Regions from separate parts of the Actinoallomurus vinaceus genome, predicted to be linked through region 1. Evidence: riboswitches for the same ligand, from Rfam matches in the RefSeq annotation. Region 1 holds a riboswitch; the other holds the start of a gene.
What was found. A riboswitch is a leader RNA that binds a small molecule or an ion and turns the genes downstream of it on or off. The one in region 1 is predicted to bind glycine.
Positions count from the first base shown of each region.

Region 2: another riboswitch for glycine. It lies ahead of gcvT (glycine cleavage system aminomethyltransferase GcvT); the one in region 1 lies ahead of gcvP (aminomethyl-transferring glycine dehydrogenase).

Region 1 covers NZ_BAABHK010000002.1:713,077-716,479, forward strand. The annotation lists gene gcvP (aminomethyl-transferring glycine dehydrogenase) at 1-1,433, opposite strand, end outside; glycine riboswitch at 1,493-1,593, opposite strand; glycine riboswitch at 1,595-1,691, opposite strand; gene ABEA24_RS09100 (SCO6745 family protein) at 1,823-2,692, shown strand; gene ABEA24_RS09105 (ABC transporter permease) at 2,720-3,403, opposite strand, start outside.
Region 2 covers NZ_BAABHK010000023.1:118,291-121,693, reverse strand. The annotation lists gene ABEA24_RS47920 (serine hydroxymethyltransferase) at 1-280, opposite strand, end outside; gene gcvH (glycine cleavage system protein GcvH) at 277-666, opposite strand; gene gcvT (glycine cleavage system aminomethyltransferase GcvT) at 663-1,769, opposite strand; glycine riboswitch at 1,937-2,034, opposite strand; gene ABEA24_RS47905 (glycoside hydrolase family 6 protein) at 2,282-3,298, shown strand.

The sequences.
Region 1 (3,403 bases):
CGACGCAGGTACCGCAGCATCGCCGTCTCCGAGCGGTGCGCATGGAAGACCGGGTGCGTCAGGTACTCGCTCTCCCGGCGGACCGTCTCGGGCAGCGCGGCCCCCGCGATCACGGACAGGGCCTCGTTGCCGGCCAGGCCGAACGCCCGCCACACCGCGGTGACGTGCTCGTCCGTCGTCGTCTCGTCGCAGGCGATCCCCACGTGGTCGGCGTCCACCAGGCGCAGGTTGATCCCGCCCTCGCGCGCCCGCCGTACGACCTCCTCGGCGCGGCCCGGAACGCGGGCGAGCACGGTGTCGAAGAACGTCTCATGGGCGATCTCGGCGCCCAGCGCGGCGAGGCCGCCCGCGAGGCGCACGGCCTGCTCGTGGACCCGCTCGGCGATGCCCCGCAGTCCCTCCGGGCCGTGGTAGACGGCGTACATGCTCGCCATCACGGCCAGCAGCACCTGGGCGGTGCAGATGTTGCTCGTGGCCTTCTCGCGGCGGATGTGCTGCTCACGGGTCTGCAGCGCCAGGCGGTAGGCCGGGTCGCCGTCCACGTCGACGGACACGCCGACGAGGCGGCCGGGCAGCTGCCGCTGCAGGCCCTCGCGCACGGCCATGTAGCCGGCGTGCGGGCCGCCGAAGCCGTACGGCACGCCGAACCGCTGCGACGTCCCGACCGCGATGTCCGCGCCGAACTCCCCCGGCGGCGTGAGCAGCGTCAGGGCCAGCAGGTCGGCGGAGACGACGACCTGCGCGCCGCGCTCGTGCGCGGCCTCCGTCACGGCCGACAGGTCGCGCACGACACCGCTCGCGCCGGGGTACTGCAGCAGGACGCCGAAGAACTCGCCCTCGGGCAGCCCTCCGGACAGGTCGGCGACGACGACCTCGATGCCGAGCGGCAGCGCCCGTGTGCGGATCACCTCGATCGTCTGCGGCAGCGCGTCGGCGTCGATCAGGAAGGTGTCCCCGGCCTTTGCAGCCCGGTGCGCGAGGGTCATCGCCTCGGCCGCCGCAGTGCCCTCGTCGAGCAGGGAGGCGTTCGAGACCGGCAGCCCCGTCAGGTCGCTCACGACGGTCTGGAAGTTCAGCAGCGCCTCGAGGCGGCCCTGGGAGATCTCCGGCTGGTACGGCGTGTAGGCGGTGTACCAGCCCGGGTTCTCCAGGACGTTCCGGAGGATCACCCCGGGCGTGACCGTGCCGTGGTAGCCCAGGCCGATCATCGAGGTGAGGACCTGGTTCTCCGAGGCCAGCTCACGGAGGCGCGCCAGCGCCTGCACCTCGGTCAGCGCCGGAGGCAGGTCCAGCGGACGGTCGGTGCGGATCACCGTGGGCACGGCGGCGTCGACGAGGGCCTGGACACTCGGAAAGCCGGTGGCCTTGGCCATCTCGGCGCGGTCGCCGCGCGACGGCCCGATATGCCGATCGGCGAAGGGGACCTCGGTCATTGGGGAGCCTCCTGGTGCGATGGATGCGCAGCCACCACCGGGCAGGCCGGTGGCCGGTCTCCCCCTCTGTCAGTGAACCTGAGAGCTTCACCGCGCCGGGGGCGCGGCTTGCACCTTCGGTGAGACCCGGCTGGATCGCCGGCCCTGCTTTCCAGAGGTGCCTTCCTCGTACGGTCCTTTTGCCTGAGAGGTTCCGGGGAGGGTTGCTCCTTCGGCGCCCCGCACCACGCTGTGCGAGGTCTCTCCCGTACGAGGTCGACGGCGGTTCCACCCTACCGGAGGCCTCGCCCCTCTCCACGGGCCCGGTGCTCCGGAGATCAACGCCCCGGGAGATCGGCGCGTCGCCCCCATGCGACGATGGGCCGGCCCGGCGGCGACGAGGAGGTCCGATGGACGAGACCTGGCGGCTGATCGAGTGTTGTCACGCGTTCGTCTACTTCGCGCCGGAGGCCAAGGCGGCGTACGCCGACGCGGGCCTCAAGGGCTTCTGGATGGGCTACTTCGCCTCCCGGTCGGCGGCCCTGGGCGCGCCCGCTCCCGAGGTCGTCACGGCCGCGTTCTACAACTTCGCGCCGCGCATGGTCGCCCGTGCGATCCCGGACGCCTGGCGCTACTCCTCACCCGAGACCGTCCTCGCCGCCCGGACGGCCGTCGCCGGCCGGTCCCTGCGCCGCCTGCTCGGCGACCTGGTGGACTCGGCCGGCGTCGCGGAGGCCGCGGACCTGGCGGGACGGGCGGTGGAGGCGGCGCCGGCCACGGGCCGCGTCCTGTTCGCGGCGCACGCCGCCCTGCCCAGGCCCGCCGAGCCGCACCTGGCGTTGTGGCACGCCGTCACCGCGCTCCGGGAGTTCCGCGGGGACGGGCACGTCGCCACCCTGCTCGCCGCCGGGCTCGACGGCTGCGAGGCGAACGTCGTCGCCTGCGCACTCGGCCTCGCCCCGCCCGAGCAGCGCGGCTACCGGGGCTGGACCGAACAGGAGTGGACGGCCGCCGCCGACCGGCTGCGGGACCGGGGCCTCCTCGACGCGGACGGCGCTCTCACCGCCGAGGGCCGTGCGGACCGGCGGGCGATCGAGGACGTCACCGACCGGCTCGCCCGCCCGCCGCTGGACGCCCTCGGCCGGGACGGCGCGGCCCGGCTGGCCGACCGCCTTCGCCCGCTCGCGCGGCGGATCGTCGAGGCCGGCGCCCTGCCCTTCCCGAACGCGATGGCCATGCCCCGGCCCGGCGACGGCGCCGAGGACGTGGCGCCGTCATGACCTCGGCCGGTCCGGGGCGGGGCGGCGTCAGCGGTTCACCGTCCGGTACCGGTGCACCGCCGACGGGACGAAGACGACCAGCAGAACGGCCGACCACAGCAGGGTCGCGGCCACCGGGTGGCGAAGCGGCCACACGAGGTGGGCGTTCCCAACCACGCCGGGGCTGCCGAACAGATCCCGGCACGCCGCGACGATCGCGCTGACCGGGTTCCAGTCGGCGATGGCGCGCAGCCACGCCGGCATGCCCGTGGTCGGCACGAACGAGTTGGACACCATGGTGATCGGGAAGATCAGCGGGATGAGCTGGTCCAGCGTCTCCTCCTTGATCAGCAGGCCGAGCAGCACACCGGCCCAGCTGATCGCGTAACGCAGCAGGACCAGGAGGGCGAAGGCGGTCAGGGTCCGGACCGGCCCCTCGTGCGGGCGCCAGCCGACGGCGAAACCGCAGGCGACCATGACGACCATGCCGAGGGTGCCGGTGATGATGTCCGCGCCCGTCTGCCCGAACGGCACCGCCGACCGTGCCATCGGCATGGACCGGAACCGGTCCATGACACCGCGGCCGGCGTCCTGGGAGACCACCGTCGCGGTGGCCAGCACGCCCGTGAACGCGGTCATCCCGAACAGGCCGGGCATGAGGTACTCGCGGTAGTTCCCCCCGCCCGGGACGGGGATGGCGCTGCCGAACACGTAGCCGAACATCACCACCAT
Region 2 (3,403 bases), on a different contig from region 1:
GCACGTTCGCGTGCTCGGCGCCGAACAGCTCCTTGGCCCGGTCGATCGCCAGCTGCTCGGTGACGTCGACGTACTCGCATCCGCCGTAGTAACGCCGGCCGGGGTACCCCTCCGCGTACTTGTTGGTCATCACCGAGCCCTGCGCCTCGAGGACGCCGATCGGAGCGAAGTTCTCCGAGGCGATCATCTCCAGCGTGGACTGCTGGCGGCGCAGCTCGTCCTCGATCGCGGACGCGACCTCCGGATCGAGTTCCGACAGAGGCAGGTTGGAAAGGCTCATGACGCCTCCTCGATGAGCTTCGAGTAGGCCTGCGCGTCGAGCAGGCCGCCCAGGTCGTCACCGGTGCGCACCCGGAACAGCCATCCCTCGCCGTACGGGTCGGAGTTGATCACGGCCGGGTCCTCTTCAAGGGCGCTGTTGACCGCGACGACCTCGCCGGTGACGGGCGCATAGATGTCGCTCACCGACTTGGTCGACTCGGCCTCGCCACACGGCTCTCCGGCCTCGACGGACGCGCCCTCCTGCGGCAGCGACACGTACACGATGTCACCGAGCGCGTCAGCGGCGTACGCCGTGATGCCGACGGTCACCACACCGTCGGACGGCTCGGTGATCCACTCGTGCTCCTGGGTGTAGGAAAGCGTCTCGGGAACGGTGGTGCTCACGAAGTCCTCCTGTAGAATGGCAGCGCTACCTTGTCGACCGGCTCGTGGTTACCGCGGATGTCCACGGCGAGGTCGGTGTCCTCGGCGTGGTCCACGTCGATGTAGGCCATGGCGATGGGTTTGCCCAGTGTCGGGGACGGCGCACCACTGGTCACCACCCCGCAGGGCGTGCCGTCCGCCGTCACGATGGCGTACCCGTGCCGCGGCACTCGCCGCCCCCGCGCGACGAGCCCCACGAGGGTGCGCCCAGGCGGGGTGTCGGCGCGCGCGGACAGCGCGGCGCGCCCGACGAAGTCACCGGGCTTGTCCAGCTTGACGGTACGGCCGAGGCCGGCGTCGTACGGGGTGGTCTCGGCGGTCAGCTCGTTGCCGTACAGCGGCATGCCGGCCTCGAGGCGGAGGGTGTCGCGCGCGGACAGCCCGGCGGGCCGCAGGTCGTCGCCGCCGGCCTCCGTGACGGCGCGCCAGACGGCCACGGCGTCACCCGCCGCGACGAACAGCTCGAAACCGTCCTCGCCGGTGTACCCCGTGCGGGCGATCAGCGCGTCGATCCCGGCGACCTTCCCCGGCAGGATCGCGTAGTACTTCAGGTCGGCGAGCGCGGCGTCGGTGAGCTTCTCCAGGATGGCCTGGGCCTTCGGGCCCTGCACGGCGACGAGCGCGTACGCGTTGGAGCGGTCGTCGACGGTGGCCTTGTCGAACCCGCTCGCCCGCTCGGTGAGCTCGGCGCGAACGACCGCGGCGTTGGCGGCGTTCGCGACCACCATGAAGGTCTCCGGAGCGAGCCGGTAGACGATCAGATCGTCGAGGACGCCCCCGGCCCGATCGACGATCATCGTGTAGCGCGCCCGGCCGACGGCGAGCACGGACAGGTGCCCGATCAGCGCGTGGTCGAGGGCCGCCCCGGCCTGCGGGCCGGTGACGAAGATCTCTCCCATGTGGGACAGGTCGAAGAGCCCCGCGCTGGTGCGGACGGCCTGGTGCTCGGCGGTCTCGCTTCCGTAGCGCAGCGGCATGAGGTAGCCGGCGAACTCGGTGACCGTGGCACCGAGCTCGGCGTGGACCTCGTGCAACGGTGTTCTCTTGGCGTCCGGCGTGGACATCGGGGCAGGCTCCTATCACGCGGGCGGCCGGGATCCCATCCTCCCATTGGCGCGCGAAATGCGGTCGCGGTGCCCTCCCCCTCTGTCATCGGTGCCTGAGAGCTTCACCCCCTGATCGGGGGGCTTGCACCTTCGGCGGGAGCATCGCTCCGCTTTCCAGAGGTCGCCTGGTCCGCACGGTTCCTTTGGCCTGAGAGGTTCCGGGGAGGAGTTGCTCCTTCGGCGTACCTCGCTGGCGGCGAGGTCGCTCTCCCGCGCGGGATCAACGGCATGGCCAGGCTAGCAGCGTGGGGCCGCCTGGGAAACGGGGCCACCGCAGGTCGCGTACCGGGGGCCTCCGGGTGGCGTACCGGGAGCCGGCCGGCGGCGGACCGGGACTTCCGGCTCAATTCCCGTGGAACCTCGGGCAGCCGCTGAAGATCGCGAATTATGTTGATCAACCAGCGGCCGGCGGGGGAGGGCGCGACGGCGGGGGCACGGCTTTCACCATCGCATCGAGCGTGAGGAACTCCATGGCCCACTCAAGGACATCTCGGCGGATCACCGGCTTGGTCGCGCTCGGCGCGGCGGCCGTCGTCGGCCTGACCGGAGCGTGTTCGCCCGGTCAGGCGGCGGGCACCGTCGCGGCCCGCGCCGCGGCGCCCGCCGCCGCGGCCGGCAGCCCGATCGACATGACCAGCGGCTTCTACGTCGACCCGGACTCCAATCCCGCCAAATGGGTACGGGACAACCCCGGTGACGCGCGCGCCGCCCGGATCAAGTCGGCGATCGCCGACAAGCCGACGGCGGGCTGGTTCGGTGACTGGAGCGGCGACATCGGAACGGCGGTCTCGGCGTACGTCGGGGCCGCGGACGCCGCCGACAAGCTGCCCGTCCTGGTCGCGTACAACATTCCCGGCCGGGACTGCTCGGGCGAGTCCAAGGGCGGTTCGGACAAGGACAAGTACGAGGGGTGGATCTCGGCGTTCGCCGGCGCGATCGGATCACGGCCCGCCGTCGTGGTCATCGAACCGGACGCCCTCGCCCAGCTCGACTGCCTTCCGGCCGACACGGACCGGCAGTTCCGCCTGGACCTGCTGAAGTTCGCCACCGAGCAGTTCAAGGCCAAGGCGCCGAACACCTGGGCGTACCTCGACGCCGGCAACGCCAAGTGGATCGCCCCGGACGTGATGGCCCAGCGGCTGGAGTCCGCCGGCGTGCACAACGTCCGGGGCTTCGCGGTCAACGTCTCGAACTACTACACCACCGACGAGTCGGAGTCCTACGGCACGGCGGTGAACGCCTCGCTGTCGAGCAAGGTCCCGTTCATCGTCGACACCAGCCGTAACGGCAACGGGTCGAAGAACGGGGAGTGGTGCAACCCGGCCGGCCGCAAGCTCGGCGTCACGCCCCAGGTCGGTGGCGGGGCCGAGATGCTGCTTTGGGTGAAGGTCCCGGGCGACTCCGACGGATCCTGCGGGATCGGCCAGGGCATCCCGGCCGGTCAGTTCAGCCCCGACCTCGCCACGCACCTGATCGACGGATCCTGACGACCCGGCTCTCGGCGGACCGGCGGAACAGCGCGTTCCGCCGACCCGCCCCGGTCCGGAAGCGCGTGATCACGAAACGTATTGATAGGAAGGTTTATTAACCCT